4 regions of the Alteromonas sp. OM2203 genome follow, and region 1 is predicted to be linked to each of the others. Evidence: predicted binding sites of a transcription regulator. Region 1 holds the regulator's gene; each other region holds the start of a gene.
What was found. The regulator sigma-54, encoded in region 1, starts transcription at its own class of promoters, with help from an activator protein. The targets are predictions, from matches to a motif close to GTTGGCACGNNNNTNGNNT.

Region 2: a site for sigma-54 is predicted at 2,436-2,454, ahead of ACM0P2_RS16155 (EF-hand domain-containing protein). Genes of this name have one in related genera too.
Region 3: a site for sigma-54 is predicted at 2,043-2,061, ahead of flhA (flagellar biosynthesis protein FlhA). Genes of this name have one in related genera too.
Region 4: a site for sigma-54 is predicted at 1,878-1,896, ahead of ACM0P2_RS12555 (FlgO family outer membrane protein). Genes of this name have one in related genera too.

The regions. Positions count from the first base shown of each region.
Region 1 is NZ_CP183209.1:804,928-809,752, reverse strand. Features, by position in the region: gene kdsC (3-deoxy-manno-octulosonate-8-phosphatase KdsC) at 1-111, shown strand, start outside; gene lptC (LPS export ABC transporter periplasmic protein LptC) at 108-686, shown strand; gene lptA (lipopolysaccharide transport periplasmic protein LptA) at 655-1,206, shown strand; gene lptB (LPS export ABC transporter ATP-binding protein) at 1,209-1,934, shown strand; gene ACM0P2_RS03585 (RNA polymerase factor sigma-54) at 2,008-3,489, shown strand; gene hpf (ribosome hibernation promoting factor) at 3,520-3,807, shown strand; gene ptsN (PTS IIA-like nitrogen regulatory protein PtsN) at 3,821-4,264, shown strand; gene rapZ (RNase adapter RapZ) at 4,353-4,825, shown strand, end outside.
Region 2 is NZ_CP183209.1:3,667,038-3,671,862, forward strand. Features, by position in the region: gene ACM0P2_RS16150 (DNA polymerase II) at 1-2,323, shown strand, start outside; gene ACM0P2_RS16155 (EF-hand domain-containing protein) at 2,578-3,156, shown strand; gene ACM0P2_RS16160 (AMP-binding protein) at 3,508-4,825, shown strand, end outside.
Region 3 is NZ_CP183209.1:1,197,627-1,202,451, forward strand. Features, by position in the region: gene fliQ (flagellar biosynthesis protein FliQ) at 1-42, shown strand, start outside; gene fliR (flagellar biosynthetic protein FliR) at 55-834, shown strand; gene flhB (flagellar biosynthesis protein FlhB) at 841-1,965, shown strand; gene flhA (flagellar biosynthesis protein FlhA) at 2,117-4,216, shown strand; gene flhF (flagellar biosynthesis protein FlhF) at 4,246-4,825, shown strand, end outside.
Region 4 is NZ_CP183209.1:2,820,021-2,824,845, forward strand. Features, by position in the region: gene ACM0P2_RS12545 (FlgO family outer membrane protein) at 1-318, opposite strand, end outside; gene ACM0P2_RS12550 (FlgO family outer membrane protein) at 328-1,092, opposite strand; gene ACM0P2_RS12555 (FlgO family outer membrane protein) at 1,097-1,753, opposite strand; gene ACM0P2_RS12560 (hypothetical protein) at 2,309-3,037, opposite strand; gene ACM0P2_RS12565 (chalcone isomerase family protein) at 3,175-3,786, shown strand; gene ACM0P2_RS12570 (alcohol dehydrogenase family protein) at 3,873-4,825, opposite strand, start outside.

The sequences.
Region 1 (4,825 bases):
GCCAACTGGATTACCACACTCCCGGGGGGGTTTGGTGCGGTTCGTGAAATATCGGACACCATTTTACAAGCCAAGGGTGTGGCGAATGAAATATTCGGAGCAAGTGTATGAGCCAATTTGGCTTTAATCGCTTAGGACTCAGTATATCTTCGCTTTTTATTCTAGCGATGTTGATGTATGTACCAACATGGATGGAAGAGGAGCCAGAAGCGCAGAGCAGTGGTGAAAATGACGCATTAAAGCCCACTTATAAAGCGAAAAATTTAACCACGACCCTCTACAATCAAGAGGGGGAGCTGAACCATAAGGTTTTTGCTGAATCAATGGAGCATTACGACCAACTAGGTTTTGTCTTGTTTCAACAACCTAGATATACCCTTTATACCGAAAATGCAACGTCTCCTTGGGTTGTTACGGCTAAAGAAGGCACACTCTACAACAACGAGCTTATTCAGCTGGAAAATCGCGTTGTTATTGAGAACCAAACGAGCGATGATTTTGTCCAAAGCTTATCAACCGAATATATTCAAATAAATTTGGACACCAAACAAATGACTTCTGACCAGCCCGTTGAAATACAAGGTACTCAGTACGTTATTTTGAGCAATGGGTTTAACGCGAATTTACGCACACAAGAATACGAGCTATTAGATCATGTACAAACCACTTATTCCCCTAGCAACTAGCCTTTTTCTTGCCATCGCTAGCGGTGCGGTGATCGCGAGCGAAGACGACTTTTCGCAGCCCATAAAAATAGGTTCAAACACCCAGTTTATTGATGGGAAAAACAAGACTGCACTTTATAAAGAAGACGTTCTCATCACACAGGGTTCACTACTGATTGAAGCGGACGAAGTTGAAGTTATCGCCAGTGAAGGTAGCGGTCGTGAAATTTTCATCGCTAGAGGCAAACCGGCGAGCTACTCTCAAACTTTAGAAGACGGCACGCCTGTTTCGGCAAAAGCCAATGAAATTCGTTACGAGGTTATTAACCGCACCATTTCTCTCGCTGGCAATGCCGAACTTCAGCAAGACACGAGTAAAGTGCAAGGTGACAACATTACATTTGATATGATTACCGAGCAATTGCTTGCTACTGGCGGCAGCGGAGAAGATGGTGAAGGTCGCGTTACGACGGTATTTACGCCTGACACCATTCGTAAAACATCGAAAAAGCAAGACAAAGATAGTGAGGACAACAAATAGCCATGGCCACTCTTAGCGCAACTAACCTTGCTAAGGCTTATAAATCTCGTCAAGTGGTGAGAGACGTTAGCCTTTCTGTTTCTACAGGGCAAATTGTTGGTCTTCTTGGTCCAAACGGCGCTGGTAAGACCACCACGTTTTATATGATTGTAGGTCTGGTACCCCTGGACAAAGGCAAGATTGAAATTGACGAAAACGAGCTCACTCATCAACCCATGCATGAGCGCGCACGCCGCGGAATTGGCTACCTTCCACAAGAGGCATCAATATTTAGAAAGTTGACCGTTCACGAAAATATCATGGCAATTTTGCAAACTCGTAAAGATTTAAATTCACACCAGCAAGAAGAAGAAGCTGACGCACTACTTGATGAATTTAATATCAACCATATACGTAATAGTGCGGGTATGAGTTTGTCGGGTGGTGAGCGACGCCGGGTGGAGATAGCACGAGCGTTAGCGGCAAATCCACAATTTATTTTATTAGACGAACCATTCGCTGGTGTTGATCCAATATCAGTTAATGATATAAAGAAGATAATACAACATCTTCGTGATAGAGGAATTGGTATCCTTATCACTGACCATAACGTACGAGAAACATTGGATGTTTGCGAAAAAGCGTACATTGTGAGTCATGGCGAGCTTATTGCGCAAGGAACAGCGGAACAGGTTTTAAGTAATCAAAAAGTAAGGGATGTATACCTAGGCGAACAATTCAGGCTATAGTTAATGTAACCGAATTGTCATTTTTCAATTTCGCTCTGGTATATTCAATTTAGAGCATTTAAATAAGACGTAGATGAAACCATCTTTACAGCTAAAATTTAGCCAACAACTTACCATGACACCTCAGCTTCAGCAGGCTATTAAATTGCTGCAGCTGTCTACTCTTGATCTTCAACAGGAGATTCAAGAGGCGCTTGACTCTAACCCACTGTTAGAAGTTGAGGAAGGTAATGACGAGCCTCAATCAGAAAAGAACAATCTCGATAATGATGATGGAGCATCAGAAGCGTCTGCTACTGCATCAAGCGACACCCTGGAAGCCGGAGATGCGTTAGAAAAAAACGATCTCCCTGACGAGTTGCCTATCGACAGTACGTGGGATGAGTATTATTCCGCATCTTCAGCGCCAGCGCCAGGTCCATCAAGTGATGATGAACAGATTTTCCAAGGCGAAACTACTGACGATATTCAAGAACACCTTTCTTGGCAGATGCGCCTGACCCATTTCTCGGAAACTGACCGGGCAATTGCAACGGCGATTATTGACTCGATTGATGAATCTGGCTATCTAACCGTCTCTCTTGAAGAAATTCTTGATGCGGTAAACGATGATGACTTAGAAGAGCCTATAGAGATGGACGAAGTAGAGTGCGTATTAAAGCGTATTCAAATGTTCGACCCCATTGGTTCTGGTTCACGGACACCTCAAGAGTGTTTAATGGTTCAGCTTCGCCAATTTTCAGACGATACGCCGTGGCTCGCTGAAGCGAAGCAGTTAATCGAAGAGTACTCTGACCTTCTTAGTAGCAAAGACTATCGCACGTTAATGCGTAAGAGTCGCCTGAAGGAAGATCAGCTGCGTGAGGCTATGCGTTTGTTACAAACCTTGAATCCTCGCCCAGGTAGTGCTTTAGTTACTAAAGAGCCTGAATATGTTATTCCTGATGTTTCAGTCGCCAAAAAGAATGGTCGTTGGGTGGTAGAATTAAACCCCGACAGCCTGCCTAAATTAAGCGTGAATCAACAGTACGCTGCGATGAGTCGTCGTGCAAAGAACAGTAGCGACTCTCAATTCATCCGCTCACACATGCAAGAAGCCAAGTGGTTCATAAAGAGCCTAGAGTCACGCAATGAAACCCTGATGAAGGTTGCGAATTGCATTGTGCAGCAGCAGATGGGTTTTTTCGAGCACGGCCCGGAAATGATGAAACCAATGGTGTTAAATGATGTCGCAGAAATGGTAGATATGCACGAATCGACTATTTCTCGTGTGACGACGCAAAAATACATGCACACACCACGTGGTATTTTTGAACTGAAGTACTTCTTTTCAAGTCACGTTGCGACAGAGTCTGGTGGTGAGTGTTCATCCACCGCTATTCGAGCATTGATCAAGAAGCTGGTGGCCGCTGAAAATGTTAGCAAGCCGCTAAGTGATAGCAAGATTGCTTCATTGTTGGCCGAGCAAGGCATAAAAGTCGCTCGGCGGACAATAGCAAAATACCGGGAATCGTTATCGATCCCGCCGTCGAACCAACGCAAAAGCCTTATTTAAACGGGCTCTATAATATAAGGAAGACGAAATATGCAAATCAACCTTACTGGTCATCATGTCGAAATCACCGACTCTTTGCGTAATTATGTCGATACGAAGTTCAGCAAACTTGAACGTCACTTTGATCACATTTCTAATGTGCATGTCATCCTGAACGTTGAAAAATTAAATCAAAAAGCCGAAGCGACTGTTCATTTAAGTGGCGCAGAAGTATTCGCATCCTCAGAAAACACCGACATGTATGCGGCGATTGACAGCATGGTTGATAAACTCGACCGGCAAGTAATCAAGCATAAGGAAAAACTGAAAAAACATTAGTAGTTAATTAAGCATGGACATACAAGCCATCGTAAGTCTGGACCGCACTGAATGTGCGGTTCAGTGTAATAGTAAAAAACGAATTCTTGAGATAATCGCAGATATTGCCGCCAAAAATAATGAGAACATCGACTCGGCGACGGTACTCAACAGTCTAATGTCTCGAGAGCGTATGGGAAGCACGGGTATCGGTAACGGTATTGCCTTGCCTCACGGACGTTTAGCGGGTCTCGATAAAGTAATTGCAATTGTCGTAACCTGTACACCGGCTATAGATTTTGACGCCTTAGATGAAAAGCCGGTAGATATATTTTTTGCTTTACTGGTTCCTGAAGAGCAAACCGAAGGGCATTTACAAACCTTGGCAACAGTTGCCGGTAAACTGAGCGACAAAGAGACGATTAAGGCAATACGCCGCGCTACAAAGAGCGATGAGATCCTCTCTGCATTATGTTAATTTCTAATGCCCGTTTGTATTTGGGCAATTGAGCCGTTTCAATCGATAACGCAAACAAGATAAAACCAGTCTATTAGGGAGAAATGAGGTGAAGCTGATTATAATCAGTGGTCGTTCGGGTTCTGGTAAATCTGTGGCGCTACGAGCACTAGAAGATTTAGGCTATTACTGTGTTGACAACATTCCGGTAAATCTACTCCCTACCCTCACTCACACGGTTGTTGATGAATACGATCAAGTCGCGGTGAGTATTGATGTCAGAAATTTACCTAAGAACCCTGATGACCTAGTCGAGATACTTGATTATCTACCCTCATCTTGGTCGATGACGATTGTTTATATCGACGCAAGCGACGATGTACTCGTCAAACGCTTTAGCGAAACCCGTCGTCTTCATCCTCTCGCCAAACTTAACAAATCACTTTTTGAGGCAATAAAAGCCGAATCTGCACTACTTGCGCCTATTGTAGAAAGAGCAGACCTGTATTTAGATACTGATAAGCTAACAATACATCAACTCGCGGAGTTAATTCGAGAGCGCATTCTTGGTAAAAAAAGCTC
Region 2 (4,825 bases), 1.7 Mb from region 1:
CAAAGTGTATGTAGAACTGTGGGTAAAAACTGCAAAGCAAATTGTGAAGCTCATCTCGTCCCCCCAAAATCCCACTTGTTTTGTAGCAGAAGAGCAGGAGCCGTTACTAAGAGAGCTAGCAGATCATATCTCGCTTAAACTCTTCGTTTCCGACGATGGTTTTTACACCCTAGAACAAACCAAAGTAGCGACCGTCAAGACCAAAACGGAAACTCAAATGCATCAGTTGCGTCAATTGGCGCGGGAAAAAGACATTATTTTATATGAGGCTGATATTAGGGTGGCCGACCGTTATCTGATGGAGCGGTTTGTTTATGGCGCCGTTGAATTCGTTGCTCCTGCGCTTAATTCTGAGAGTAAAAATAATGAACCGCTTATTGATACCATCGAAAATGTACAAATAAGATCTTGCGAGTATAGAACGACATTTTCATCCCTCAGCATAGATATTGAATGTAGCGAAAACGAAGAACTGTTCAGCATTGCTTTGTCCGGTGACGGATTGAATATTGTAATACTGGTTTGTCCTCCTGGTTTTTCTAAACACCAGTTCACCGCGGCGAAGGAAAATCCCTATCAACTTATCGTTGTCGAATCTGAACGAGAGCTTCTTAATGCATTTTTCACGCATATAACAACATTCGACCCTGACATTATCTTAGGGTGGAATGTTAAGCAGTTTGATATGGCTGTGCTTGCTCGTAGAACGAAAGCGAATAACTTAAATTTCAATATTGGACGCCGCTCGCGGGAGGCTTCAGTGCGGCAATGGGAGGACCAGACTCTGGTCGATGTACCCGGTCGCTGCGTTATCGATGGTATTGAAGCATTGAAAACCATGACTTACCAGTTTGAGTCTTATTCACTTGATCACGTTTCAGAAGCATTACTGGGTGAAAACAAGCTTATTCAAGAAAGCGACAAACTTGCTGCTATAAAGCGCCTATATTATGAAGATCCTATTGCATTAGCGAACTATAACTTCAAAGACACAGAACTGGTAAACCGTATTCAGGAAAAAACGCAGTTTATCGACTTCCTCGCTTTACGAAGCACGTTAACCGGCCTCGATATGAGCAGGCCGGGCGGATCAGTGGCGGCGTTTCTCAATGTTTACCTACCCAAGCTCCATCGCCGTGCCTATGTCGCTGGTGTTAGACCAGAAAATGGAGGGCTGGCAAGCCCAGGGGGATACGTTATGCGTTCCCAGCCAGGCCTTTATAAAGATGTCTTAGTTCTCGATTTTAAGAGCTTGTACCCGTCTATCATACGAACATTTAAAATAGATCCTGTGGGATTGGCAGAAGGATTGAAGTCACCGGAGAACGCGATTGAGGGCTTCAAAGGTGCAGTATTTAGTCGAACCACCCACTTTCTTCCAGCAATTATCGAAAATCTCTGGCTTCAACGTGACGAAGCAAAAAAACAAAAGGATTCCCCGCGCTCACAAGCCATTAAGATATTAATGAACTCATTTTATGGTGTATTAGGCAGCGGCGGCTGCCCTTTTTACGACCCACGACTCGCCAGTTCAATTACCCTTCGTGGTCATGAGATCATGCAGACTACTGCCGGATGGATTGAAGAGTTAGGTTATCAAGTTATTTACGGCGATACCGACTCAACCTTTGTCCACGTGGAAGGAAATGACACTTTAGGTTCACCAGGAAAGACAGGAATAAAGCTTGCTGAAATTATCAATAAGAAATGGACGGCATTGCTAAGGGAGCGTTTCGAGATAGATTGTCATTTGGAAATTGAGTTTGAATCGCATTTTTCTACGTTTTTTATGCCTACAATCAGAGGCTCAACGGAAGGGAGTAAAAAACGCTACGCGGGAATGAGGGGTGACGAACTCATTTTTAAAGGCTTAGAAAATGTGCGCTCTGACTGGACTACCTTAGCAAAGTCTTTTCAATATCAGTTGTATAAGAAAGTATTTTCAGGCCAGCCAATAGAAAAGTACATTAGCGACACGCTAAATGCGGTCAAATCAGGGCAAATGGACGATGAATTGGTTTACAAAAAGCGTTTGCGAAAGCCCCTATCATCCTACACCAAGTCCCTTCCACCTCATGTGAAAGCAGCGAGACGTGCCGATGAACTTTTCAGGGAGCAGGGCTTGCCCTTACGCTATCAATCGAATACCACAATAGCATATGTTGTTACGGTTCAAGGCCCGCAAACGATAGAGACGGTGTCTGCACCATTACACTATGATCACTACATCGAAAAACAAATTCAACCTATAGCAGATAGTATCTTACCGCTCATCGGTGCAAGCTTTGAACACATCGCTAACGACCAGCTAACCTTGTTTTAGGCGTAAATATTTTGTATGAACATCTTTCAGATGATGTGACAAATTAACAAAAACACGTTGCTCTCTGAAGTTAATAAAATCTTCTTATCCTTACTTTTCATAAACTTAATCCTTTGGCACAACAAGTGAATAAAACACTATGAGTAACTAAATCGGTTTGAGTGAAGTCACAACTTCATCAACATGCGTTCCATTTAGTGGTTAGGGCAATTGAGAGCCCGCGTTCGCAATGAAAAAACAGAAGGAATTTGATTATGAAGATCACAAAATTTAGTTTGATTACCAGTGCAGTTATTACTGCCACACTTTCTGCCTCAGCTTTCGCAGGACATCACGAAGAAAAAATTTCAATGGGCTTTGATGCCCTAGACAAGGATAGTAATGGTTACATCGTCGGCTCGGAGTCGTCTGGTGTTATGAATAGTCAATTAGTGTCTAAAATGGATACCGATGGCGACAGTATGGTGAGTCGCGCTGAGTTTAATGCATTTGTTGACGAAAAGCCTTCAATGTTTAGTGACGAAATAATTACACAGGTCCAGACCGAAGGCACTAATGATGCAATGTTAAGAGAAAAAGGGAACCCTGAACTATTCTCGAAAGATGACGGCGAAATGATCTCCGAGAAGAATAAGGAATTGCGCACTGAAATGTCAGCAAGCGCAGACGACAAATTCACAAAAATAGACATGGACAGTGACGGTAAAATTAGTAAAACCGAACTAGAAGCCGCCAAGCTAGAGGGTGACTTCGAGTCTATTGACGAAAACGATGATAAGTACATTACACGTATCGAGTATAGAACTTATTATAAAAACCTTGATGCGGAATAGGTCAATATAAGTCCAATACTCTGGTTTTATTCAAGGCTTCGCTACATTGCGAAGCCTTTTGGTATAAGTATCAAAATCCTGTCAAATATGCTTCCCATTTCCTCAGTATCTTTTACTGACTGAGACGAATCATCGAAATTCATCGGTACATAACACCATATACGACTAACATCTTGTCGACAAAACCATTTTGCAAACCTATTGTTAATAAAGTTCGAAGTAGTTGTTTACGCCACTATTTTTCACGCAAGGTAAACATCTATTTGTGGCCAACGCCTTGAACATAAATCGCGTGAACTAACGATAGCTATGCAACTAAAAAGTAGATGCGAAAGCATATGGAGACAAGTTATGACGGATTCAACAACCCTGCTAGAAACTTCATTTCCTCTAATAAAAAGTGAGTACAATGGCCCTACCAACACAGAACTAACATCGTTGACCATTGGGCAATACTTAAAACGTATTGTCGACAATTATTCAAATAATTTAGCTATCGTTGTGAGACACCAAAATGTTAGATGGTCATATCGAGAATATTGGGAACAAGTAGAAAGCGTCGCTTGTGGGTTACTCAGTGATGGCGTAAAACCCGGTGATCGCGTCGGTATTTGGTCGCCTAACAATATAGAGTGGTCACTCGTTCAAATGGCCACCGCTCGCATTGGCGCAATTATGGTGTGCTTAAACCCTGCCTATCGGCCTGACGAATTAGCTTTTGCAGTGAACAATGTGGAAGTTAAGTTCCTCATCATGGCGCAATCATTTAAACAATCCAATTATGTCTCGATGTTACAAGAGCTTGCTCCAGAACTAAGAAATATGGAAGAAGGCAACGCTTTCGTATGTTCAAAGCTACCTTCACTTAAACAAGTTTATACAATAGGCAACGAGCCAGTAGTCGGATTAAAACCTTTTTCCACGTTGCAAATCACGCCTACAGATACATTAAAAAGGCAGTTAACTGAAATCGAAAACACGTTAAGCGCCAACGATGATATTAATATTCAATTTACCTCAGGTACTACAGGCAATCCTAAAGGCGCGACCTTAACGCACCGAAATATTCTTAACAACGGCTTACTTGTAGCACAAGCTATGCGCTTCACACACAAAGACAAACTTTGTATTCCTGTCCCTCTTTATCATTGTTTTGGAATGGTTTTAGGTAGCTTGGTTTGTGTCGCATCTGGTGCCTGTGCTGTATTTCCAGGCGAGTCTTTCGACCCCGAGACAACTCTCCGCACTGTGGAAGAAGAAAAGTGCACGGCATTGCACGGTGTTCCAACCATGTTTATCGCGGAGCTTGAACTTCCGACGTTCAAGAGCTTTGACTTATCTTCTTTAAGAACTGGTGTGATGGCGGGAAGCACTTGCCCAGAAGAACTTATGCGTAAAGTGCACAGCGAATTTCATATGACAGAAGTAGTGATAGGTTATGGTCAAACAGAGTGTAGCCCTATTAATCATATTACCGACATAGACTCGCCTTTTGAAAAACAAGTTAAAACCGTAGGCCGCGCTATGCCTCATACAGAAGTGAAGATTATTGATACGCAAGGTAATACCGTGGCAATTGGAGAGCCAGGTGAAATATGTGCCAGAGGTTACTGTGTGATGAAGGGTTATTGGGGGGACGAGACTAAAACAAAAGCAACGATAGACCATG
Region 3 (4,825 bases), 390 kb from region 1:
ACTTTTAGAATGGTCGATATGATCCCGCAAGTTGTGGGATAGAAGGTCAATAAAGTGGAAGTCGAACTCGCCACCATCAATCAATTTTTGGCTGACATGCTGCTGCCCTTTATGCGGATTAGCGGGTTATTCGTGGCAATGATTGGATTGAGTGCTAAGTCTATTCCGCCCCAAGTGAGGGCGCTTTTAGGCATCATGCTTACGCTTATTATCATGCCCGTCGTTCCTCCGTCACCGATTGAAAACTTGGTGGATGTGGGCACCTTCTTAATTGTTATCCAACAACTGCTGATAGGTGTAGCCATTGGTTTTATTTCAATGATGGTACTTAACACCTTCGTGCTGGCAGGGCAGATAATCGCGATGCAAACCGGTTTGGGCTTTGCGTCTATTGTCGACCCAGTCAACGGTATTAACGTACCTGCGGTGGGACAGTTTTATTTGATACTTGCTACGCTCTTGTTCTGGACGCTAGACGGCCACCTGTCTATGATTCAAATGATCGTAATGAGTTTTGAGGCATTCCCAATAGGCGAAGCGTGGTGGACGGGCGAACAATTCCGCGATATCGCGCACTGGGGAGGCTGGATGTTTATCTCGGCTATCACCCTGTCACTTGCGCCAATTGTGTCATTATTAATTGTAAATTTGGCTTTCGGTGTAATGACTAAAGCTGCGCCGCAATTAAACATTTTCAGTATTGGTTTTTCCATAGCACAAGTAATGGGTCTACTCATTATTTGGATAACCTTGGATAACTTTACTGCTCACTTTGAAACCCAATGGTTTAGGGCTGAGCAGTTTATGTGTGAATTATTGAATATTTGTCCGTAGGAAATAATGGCAGATTCAAGCGAAAAAACAGAAGACCCCACGGGGAAAAAACTCGAAGATGCCCGAAAAAAAGGGCAATTGGCTCGTTCCCGGGAGTTATCCACGACACTGGTGCTAATAGTCAGCGCCGTTATGTTTCTATTCGTCGGTGGCTGGATTGCAGAATCTGTTTTTAAACTTACTCAGCGAATGTTTATTCTTTCTCGCGACGAAACCTACGATATTACCCATATGTTTGGCGCATGGGGAGAGGCTTTTACGGCGGTAGGCCCTGCGGTATTGCTATATATGGTTGTCGCAATGATAGCTGGAATTTATGGTTCTATTGCCCTTGGCGGCTACAATTTCACATGGGAAGGAGCAAAACCCAAAGGGTCTAAAATGAGCCCGATTCAGGGGTTCAAGCGCATGTTCGGCACCAATGGATTGGTAGAACTATTAAAATCTATTGCCAAGGTTGTCGTTATTATCGGCATGGCAATTGGCGCGTTGTTGTACTTTGAAGATGAAGCGCTGCATCTTGATATGGAACTCTATCCAGGCAATATCTTTCATGCGCTCGACATGCTCAAGTGGGCTTTTCTTATTTTAGTGTGTGGAATGATCCCCATTGCACTTATTGATGTGCCTTACCAAATGTATAAGCACAACAAAGAAATGAAGATGACCAAACAAGAGGTCAAAGACGAAAGAAAGAACGCAGAAGGCGACCCTATGGTTAAGGGGCGTATTCGTCGCCTGCAATATCAAGCTGCAACCAAGCGAATGATGCAGGAAGTGCCTCAAGCAGACGTGGTTGTTACCAACCCAACTCACTTTTCTGTCGCTATTAAATACGATGAAAAGGGTTTAAGAGCGCCAGTGGTTGTCGCTAAAGGTGCAGATGAGTTAGCAATGCACATCAGAAAAATCGCTACCGCAAATAATGTACCTTTAATCCCTTCTCCGATGCTAGCTCGCGCTATTTTCTATTCAACAGAAGTCGACGATGAAATTCCCAACGCTTTATTTATGGCGGTAGCGCAGGTGCTAGCTCATGTGTATCAATTGAAGGCGCATAGGGCAGGGAAAGGCAAGCGGCCTAAACCGCTCAAGCGAGATTTGCCCATTCCGCCAGAATATCGTCGATAATCACAGTCATCGTCCGGAAAAAGCTTACCATAATCAAGATAGCGCTATTTTTAGCCGATTAGCAGTTTAGTAATAAAGCTGGCACGTTAGTTGAAAACTCCCTTTCAGATTCATATAAAGCGTCAATTTTCTGATAGAGAGACACCAAGCCATGCAGTTATCCGGTTATCTTCAGCGATTCGATAAAAATCAGCTGCAAAATTTTACGAGTGGTCTAGGCGCGCCCATCGTCCTTTTGGCAATCATGGGCATGGTTATTTTACCCATGCCGCCTTTCCTGCTGGACGTGCTTTTCAGTTTTAATATTGCGTTATCTCTCGTCATCATATTGGTTGCTGTTCTCACTCAAAAACCTGTTGATTTTGGTATTTTCCCTCTTGTTTTGTTAATTGCAACAGTACTTCGACTTGCGTTAAACGTGGCATCCACGCGGGTTGTATTGCTTTACGGTCATGAGGGCGGAGATGCCGCGGGAAAAGTAATTGAAGCCTTTGGCGCCGTTGTTATTGGTGGCAACTATGCCGTAGGTATCGTTGTTTTTGCTATTTTACTTATTATCAACTTTAAAGTAGTCACCGCTGGTGCTGGCCGTATCTCTGAGGTAAGTGCAAGATTTACTCTTGACGCTATGCCAGGCAAGCAAATGGCAATTGATGCGGATTTGAATGCGGGTTATATCGACCAAGATCAAGCGCGCCAGCGTCGTGAAGAGATTACTGCAGAAGCTGACTTTTATGGCTCGATGGACGGTGCATCAAAGTTTGTGAAAGGTGACGCAGTTGCCGGGCTTTTCATCATGCTAATCAACATTGTTGGCGGCCTATTTATTGGCATGATTCAGCATGGCCTTTCATTCGGAAACGCAATAGAAATCTACACAATCTTGACCATAGGTGATGGTCTGGTCGCTCAAATTCCTTCACTACTGCTTTCAGTTGCCACCGCAATTATCGTTACTCGTGAAAATGAATCTCAGGAAATGGGCAAAGAAATACGCGGCCAGCTGGGAAATAATCAGGCGCTATACATTGCTTCGGGCGTGCTATTTGTCATGGGGATCATTCCGGGAATGCCTCACATAGCGTTTCTTGGTTTTTCTTTCTTGATTGCAGGCTTTGCTTATTTTCAAACGGTACAAGCTCGGAAAAAGGCTGCTGCACCTGCAGTACCCGACAATGTGTCTAAGAGCGAAACCGTCGCGCCAGAAGTGAAAGAGTTGGGCTGGGACGATGTACAACAAGTTGATACTATTGGTTTAGAAGTAGGGTATCGCCTTATTCCACTCGTTGATAAGTCACAAGGTGGTGAGTTATTGACGCGTATTAAAGGGGTGCGTAAAAAGCTGTCTCAAGAGCTTGGGTTTCTTATTCCACCCGTTCATATTCGCGATAATTTAGACCTAGAGCCCAATACATACACCATTGCCATGCTAGGCGTTACTATTGGTGATTCAGTGATTAGTCATGACGAAGAGCTTGCCATTAATCCTGGACAGGTTTTCGGTAAACTAGAAGGACGAGCAACCAAGGACCCAGCATTTGGCCTGGATGCAGTATGGATTAAACCAAACAAACGAGAGCATGCGCAGACATTGGGTTATACGGTTGTGGATGCGGCGACCGTGGTAGCAACCCACTTGAGTCAGCTGTTGACCAACAACGCCTATCAGTTACTTGGGCACGAGGAAGCCCAGCAGCTTCTTGATATGCTAGCCAAACAGCACCCTAAACTTGTTGAAGGTTTGGTACCTGATATTCTTCCGCTTAGTACAGTGGTGAAAGTGCTGCAAACATTGCTATTTGAAGGTGTGCCTATTCGCGATATGCGAACCATCGTTCAAACCCTAAGTGAGTATGGTACTCGCAGTCAAGACCCTGATGTACTTGTATCTGCGGTACGTATCGCACTTAAACGACTTATTGTTCAAGAGATAACCCAAGGGGCGAAAGAAATACCTGTCATAACCTTGGCGCCAGAGTTGGAACAGATGTTGCACCAGTCACTTCAAGCAGGTGGCGAAGACGGTGCTGGTATTGAACCAGGCTTGGCAGATAAGTTGCAAAAATCACTGCAACAAGCCAGTCAGCAACAAGAGTTAGAAGGTGAGCCTGCTGTGCTTCTAACATCTGGCATGCTGAGACCGGTACTCTCTCGCTTCTTAAAATATTCGGTTGTTGGGCTTCATGTACTGTCTTATCAAGAAGTTCCTGATGACAAACAAATAAAAATAGTCAGTTCGGTTGGTCAATAATCTGACGCTGGGTGATTGGAGAGGTTGCAATGAAAATTAGACGTTTCTTCGGCAAAGATATGCGTGAGGCGTTAAGCCAGGTTAAAGCAGAGTTAGGCAGTGATGCCGTTATCATGTCAAACCGCAAAGTGGCTGATGGTATAGAGCTTGTTGCAGCTTATGATAAAGAGCCCGATGCAAAACTCGCTGTTCCTAAAGCTGCCTCAAAAGCGCCTGGTCAAAAGGCTACGCCAAGCTTGAGTGAAATAATTGGCGACGACGGTCCAGATAGCCTAAAAGCCTTATTAGAAAAACAGCATGGTGCTGCGGCTGCGACAGCCAATCCAGGAACATTATCTAACGTTGCTGAAAACCACATCCAGCAACGCCCTCAACCTATGTCAGCTAATGCAAAGCACGCCAACGAGATAGCGTCACATTTGGATTTTTCTGATGCATTTATTGATGATGTGGAAAGTCAGCAGAGTGCTGGTCATCGTGCTAATGACTTACCCTTTCCTGACCACCAAGCCTCAAGCATTGGCGAAGCGCCAATGACACAATCGGCAGAACTTGCACAAATAAAAGAAGAGCTTGCGTCTCTACGGGACGTTCTGCAATATCAAGTTG
Region 4 (4,825 bases), 2.0 Mb from region 1:
CTCCATCGCTAGCTGCGAAGCGTAATCATTTAAACGCTTATGAGTTTGCGCTGGAGCATAGCCGTGGTGTAACGGGTCTTTATAGCCCGGCTCTACCTCCACATGCTGCTGGTATTGCCTGTCTCGCGAGTCGGGAGTGTAAACTAATCCTGAACGGTTAGGCACCGGAACAGGTTCGGCGTCATGTGTAATTTCACCGTCTTCACCTAACCAAAACGAGCCTATAGATTCTGTGCTGGTGCATCCTGCTATAAACCCACTTAGCATAACGCCAACTGCAAGCCAGGCACTCGGGATTAACTTCTTTACAAACACCATTGTGAACTCCTAGCCGCGACTTAGTTTAACGCCATCGCGCATGCCATTTCGCTGGCTTCCGTCACTTGGAATAAGTGCATCTACGACGTAGAACGGCACTAACATTTGTGCCGTAGCCACTACCGCCCGTGACTCCATACCTAATATACGTGCGTTAACTAACACGCCACCTTGATGCTTGGTCATTGTACCGGTTAACACGTATTCAATAGGCAGGCTGCTGCTCAATTCTAAATAATCGCGGCTCAATACAAAGTCGCCGTCGTCAGTAATGCGAATATACTCGGTTGCTTTGAAGTCGATAACAGGCACGCGGAACTTATGCAGTTCGTGAACAAACGATTCCGCCATCTGACGACCAAGCAAATCCGTTTTTTGTAAGTCGGTATCTAGTAGAGCAAAGTGGGTCACACCGATAGGTGTTTTGTTGCTCACGTATTCCATATTGGCAATTAAATCTTGCGTCATGTTCTTCACATAGTCGCCAATGTGCTTGGTTAGAGGTCGGCCTTTGTACGCGCCCTGTACACTCGAATACAACGGGGGTTGACCGATAGCGCCGTAAGCATCCATACCCTGCGACTGGGCGTCACTGGTGCTATCAACTGGCTTAGCAGGAGCACGGTCGGCGGCAGTTATATCAATCACATTCATAGCCGGACGCTGAGGCGTTTGTTCGGCTACCTCTTCTTCCCCCATCATCATAGAGCACCCGCTAACGCTGAGCAGTGAAGCACAAAGCGAAAGCGCCGCGTATTGATTTCGTCTTTTCATGGGGTTACCTCGTACCTTCGGTTCTGTATAACTTGCCGTTTCGGGTTGTTACCTGTTCTTCCCGCCAAAACAGCTCGGCCGGGAAAAAACGTGTTGCCGCAGCGACAATGTTTTTATTTCTAGCGTTAATAATTCGAGCATTAACCACCGCACCAGATTCTTGATACACCATGGTGCCGGTAATGTAAAAATCGACGCGTTCAACATTTGACAACTGGTCGATATCGCGTGTTAACACTCTGTCGCTTTCGTCACTAACAATTATATCGTTCGAAAGCTTAAATTCTTGAGTAGAAAAGCCTCTTTTCGTAGCTTCAGTAATCATTCCCTGCTCAAGCTGATGACCCAACAACATTAACGGGTGTTGATGGTCAGCGCTGTATTTCATGCTATCGACAGGCACGAAGCCGACTACTGCATAGCGAGACTGACGCGCTGGACCCACATCAGCAAAAAGTTCGTTAGCCAACATGTACGTGTGATATTCCACATTACCTAATGCCGATACGTCGCCGGTATTGGTTTGCGCAAATTGGCTTTTTGGCTCTTCAAGCGTCGAGCAACCCGCAAGCAAACCCGCGCAAAGTGCGACACACCACAGCACTTTTACTAATCCACTAATACTTCCTGTCAAAAAAGCGTGAGAGGCATTATTTATCATACGATTCATTAGATATGTCCGCTAAAAAACGTCAAATTATCATCGCCTAAATACGCAAAAGCCGATGTTAACCGCTGCGCAGCCTAAAAGGCTGACATTTTCATTAATCATTTTAAACGCTGGATTGCAATAATCGCACCAAGCAATGTAGCTACTCAAATACAGGTGATTTCGATAACGGACTACCTTCCTATGGCAAGCTTAAATCTTTAACTTTTATGCGTGCTTGAATGCATAGCTAGGTCCTACACAAATCGATACTCTGCAATCTTCCTTGAGGAGAGATTGATTTAACCGACGAAAAAGACGGAAACTTGTTGCCGCTTTTGCCGATTGACATGCCGCTCTCATCTGACATTTTCCACCTTGGGGATATCTTTGAACTTTGTGGCCAACGGCTCTATTGACATCCTTCCAGCTTCGAGCCAATGCTGCTTTATATATTTTTCGTAAACGGTAGCTAAGTTAAAAATTACGCAGAGCTTTTAATGGCAGGGCTTGTTATGGTGTGAATGAAGATGCTGCGCTTTTGTGATTCGTTATTTAATACTGCTATCAATCCAGACCGAGCGCTTTTTGAACGTTGATAGCGCCAATGCCTAATTGTTCAGCTTTTATCGTATCAATAGAGTCAAACTGTATTTTGCAGCCAGCGTTTATCATACCGAGCCACGCCCCGCGCAATGCATCCGGTCGTTTTCCAGTCCAGAACGATTCTGTTTTTTTGATGTATGTGACTACCGGTTCAACATAACCATCATTATAAAGTTGACGCACCAAATCAAAGTCTGGGCCAAAAGCGCTTAGTAACGCAGAATCTAAATCATTTATTGAATTATGAAGGGCGTAAAATGTTTTCTCGACGTTGCCTTTTCGGTAGGCAATCCATGCTCTTGCAATATCTACGTAGTGGTTTTCACTGCTAAAACCATCGTAAACGTCGCCCGCAATTTGTTGTTCAATGCTCATTTTGTTTGCGTAGTCGAACGCGCGCTCTATTTTCAATTCTGCTATCTCAATAGGCTCAAACTGCGCGCTATATTTTATGTGCCGGCTTAAGCTATTCAGCACCTTATATGGGTTGCTGTTGTTCGACAAATTTCGTTGATAATCTTGCAATGTATCATTAAGCAATCGACGATTCCTTGATTCAAGATACGCAAAACGCTGCTCGATATACTCAAGATACTCGGGGTCATCACATCCTTGCAGGTAATCTGCATGACTTTGTTTACTCAAAGTAACAATAAGGGGAACGAAAAGAAGAAAACGTATAAACTTCAAGAGAATCTCTATTTTATTATCACTTATCTTCGTACTGAGAAAGTATCGAAATTGATCGTAAGTAGCCGTTAACTGTTATTAACGATATTAGTATTACCCTTGTTACCTATTTCAACAGCTTTTTCAGAGGAACAATTTTGTCGCAAGTAATTTTTAGCCGCGTTTTTAGTTTTTTAGTTATGTCTTGCTTTTCTTTGTCGGTAGTTGCGGCGACTGATTCGTCATATACCCATAACGATTTGAGTGAAAACACTGTAATAAACATTCCTGGTGCCCTTTCGTTAAGTGGTACAACAATTAAAAAACGCTTTTTCTTTAACGTCTACAGACTGAGCCACTTCATGGAAAAACCTAAAGGTGATTTCCCTACTAAAGATTCGCTTATAACGTTCATCTTGAATGCAAACACACAACAGCGCATTGAACTAGAGTTCTTGAGGAATGTGACACGAGAGCAAATAGAAGAAGCTCTCATGCAGGGTATTGAACAAAATAACGCTGATTCTGACCTGAGTAAGATTAAACAAGATATCCAAAGACTATCCTCTGGCTTTCAGGATGAAGTAGAGAAGCATTCAACCCTTACGTTATCACGACTTTCTAAAAAGAAGCTTAATGTATTTTTCAACAATACCCTAGTTGTCGAAACTGAAAACCAAGCGTTGGCTGACGCCTTGTGGTCCATATGGTTTGGCAAAGACCCTATCGTGAACACTGAAGATTTAGTACAAAACATTTTGGTGAACTAGGCTAATTATAGGTGCAAGGCAAATGCGGTTAGCGTCGCCATATGCTATGCATTTGCCATTCGCGCACGTTTTCTTCCAGTACCGAGCTAGCGATTCAACTTAGCAATATACGTTTGTTGCGCATCTGTCTGCTCAGGTGGCAGCAACACAATTTTACCTACGTGCTTTTTCTCGGAGAAATCTTTTTGTGCTGTCACGATATCTTCCAGCGGGTAGGTTTTAGCTAACATAGGTTTTATCTCACCACGCTCGATATATGAAACAAGATTAGGAAAAACCGGTTCAGCCCACGCAGTGCAGCCAATAAAGGTGAGATCTTTCAAGTAAAAGTTACGCATATCAAGGGTTACTATTGGCCCTGCTATAGCGCCGGATGAAGCGTAGCGACCACCGCGTTTCATAACCACGGACATTTGTTTGAATCCTTCACCTGCAACGTTATCGATCACTACATCAACCGACTTTTCTCCTAACACTTCAATTAGGTCGCTATTGCGTTCGATAACGCGGTCTGCACCTATTTCCTTAAGTACGTCCATTTTATTTTTACCTACAACGGCAGTAACTTTCGCACCACGGCGTTTAGCTAACTGCACAACCGCAGAACCTACGCCTCCGGAAGCCCCAGTCACCAAAACATGCTCGCCTTTAGAAACGCCAGCTCGATGGACCATATTTTCAGCAGTGCCATAAGCGCAAGGTATGGTTCCGAGCTCGGCATCCGACCAATCGCTCTCGACAGCGAACGCTTCGCTCGCGGTTATTTTTACGTACTGTGCGAAAGCGCCATCGAAGTCTGACGCCATCCAAATATTTTCTAATGAGCTCCAAGAATCCTTACGTATGCAGGAGCGGATTAAAATTCGCTCTCCGATACGTGTAGGGTCCACGTCTTCCCCAACCGCCACGATTCGACCACAACAGTCAGTCCCTTGAATAAACGGAAAAGGGGTTTGTTCATTCCACCCACCGTCTAACTCTTCTGCTGCGCTTGATTTCTCATCGTCATTCTCGTCCAACGCGTCAGTGCCTTGCGTGA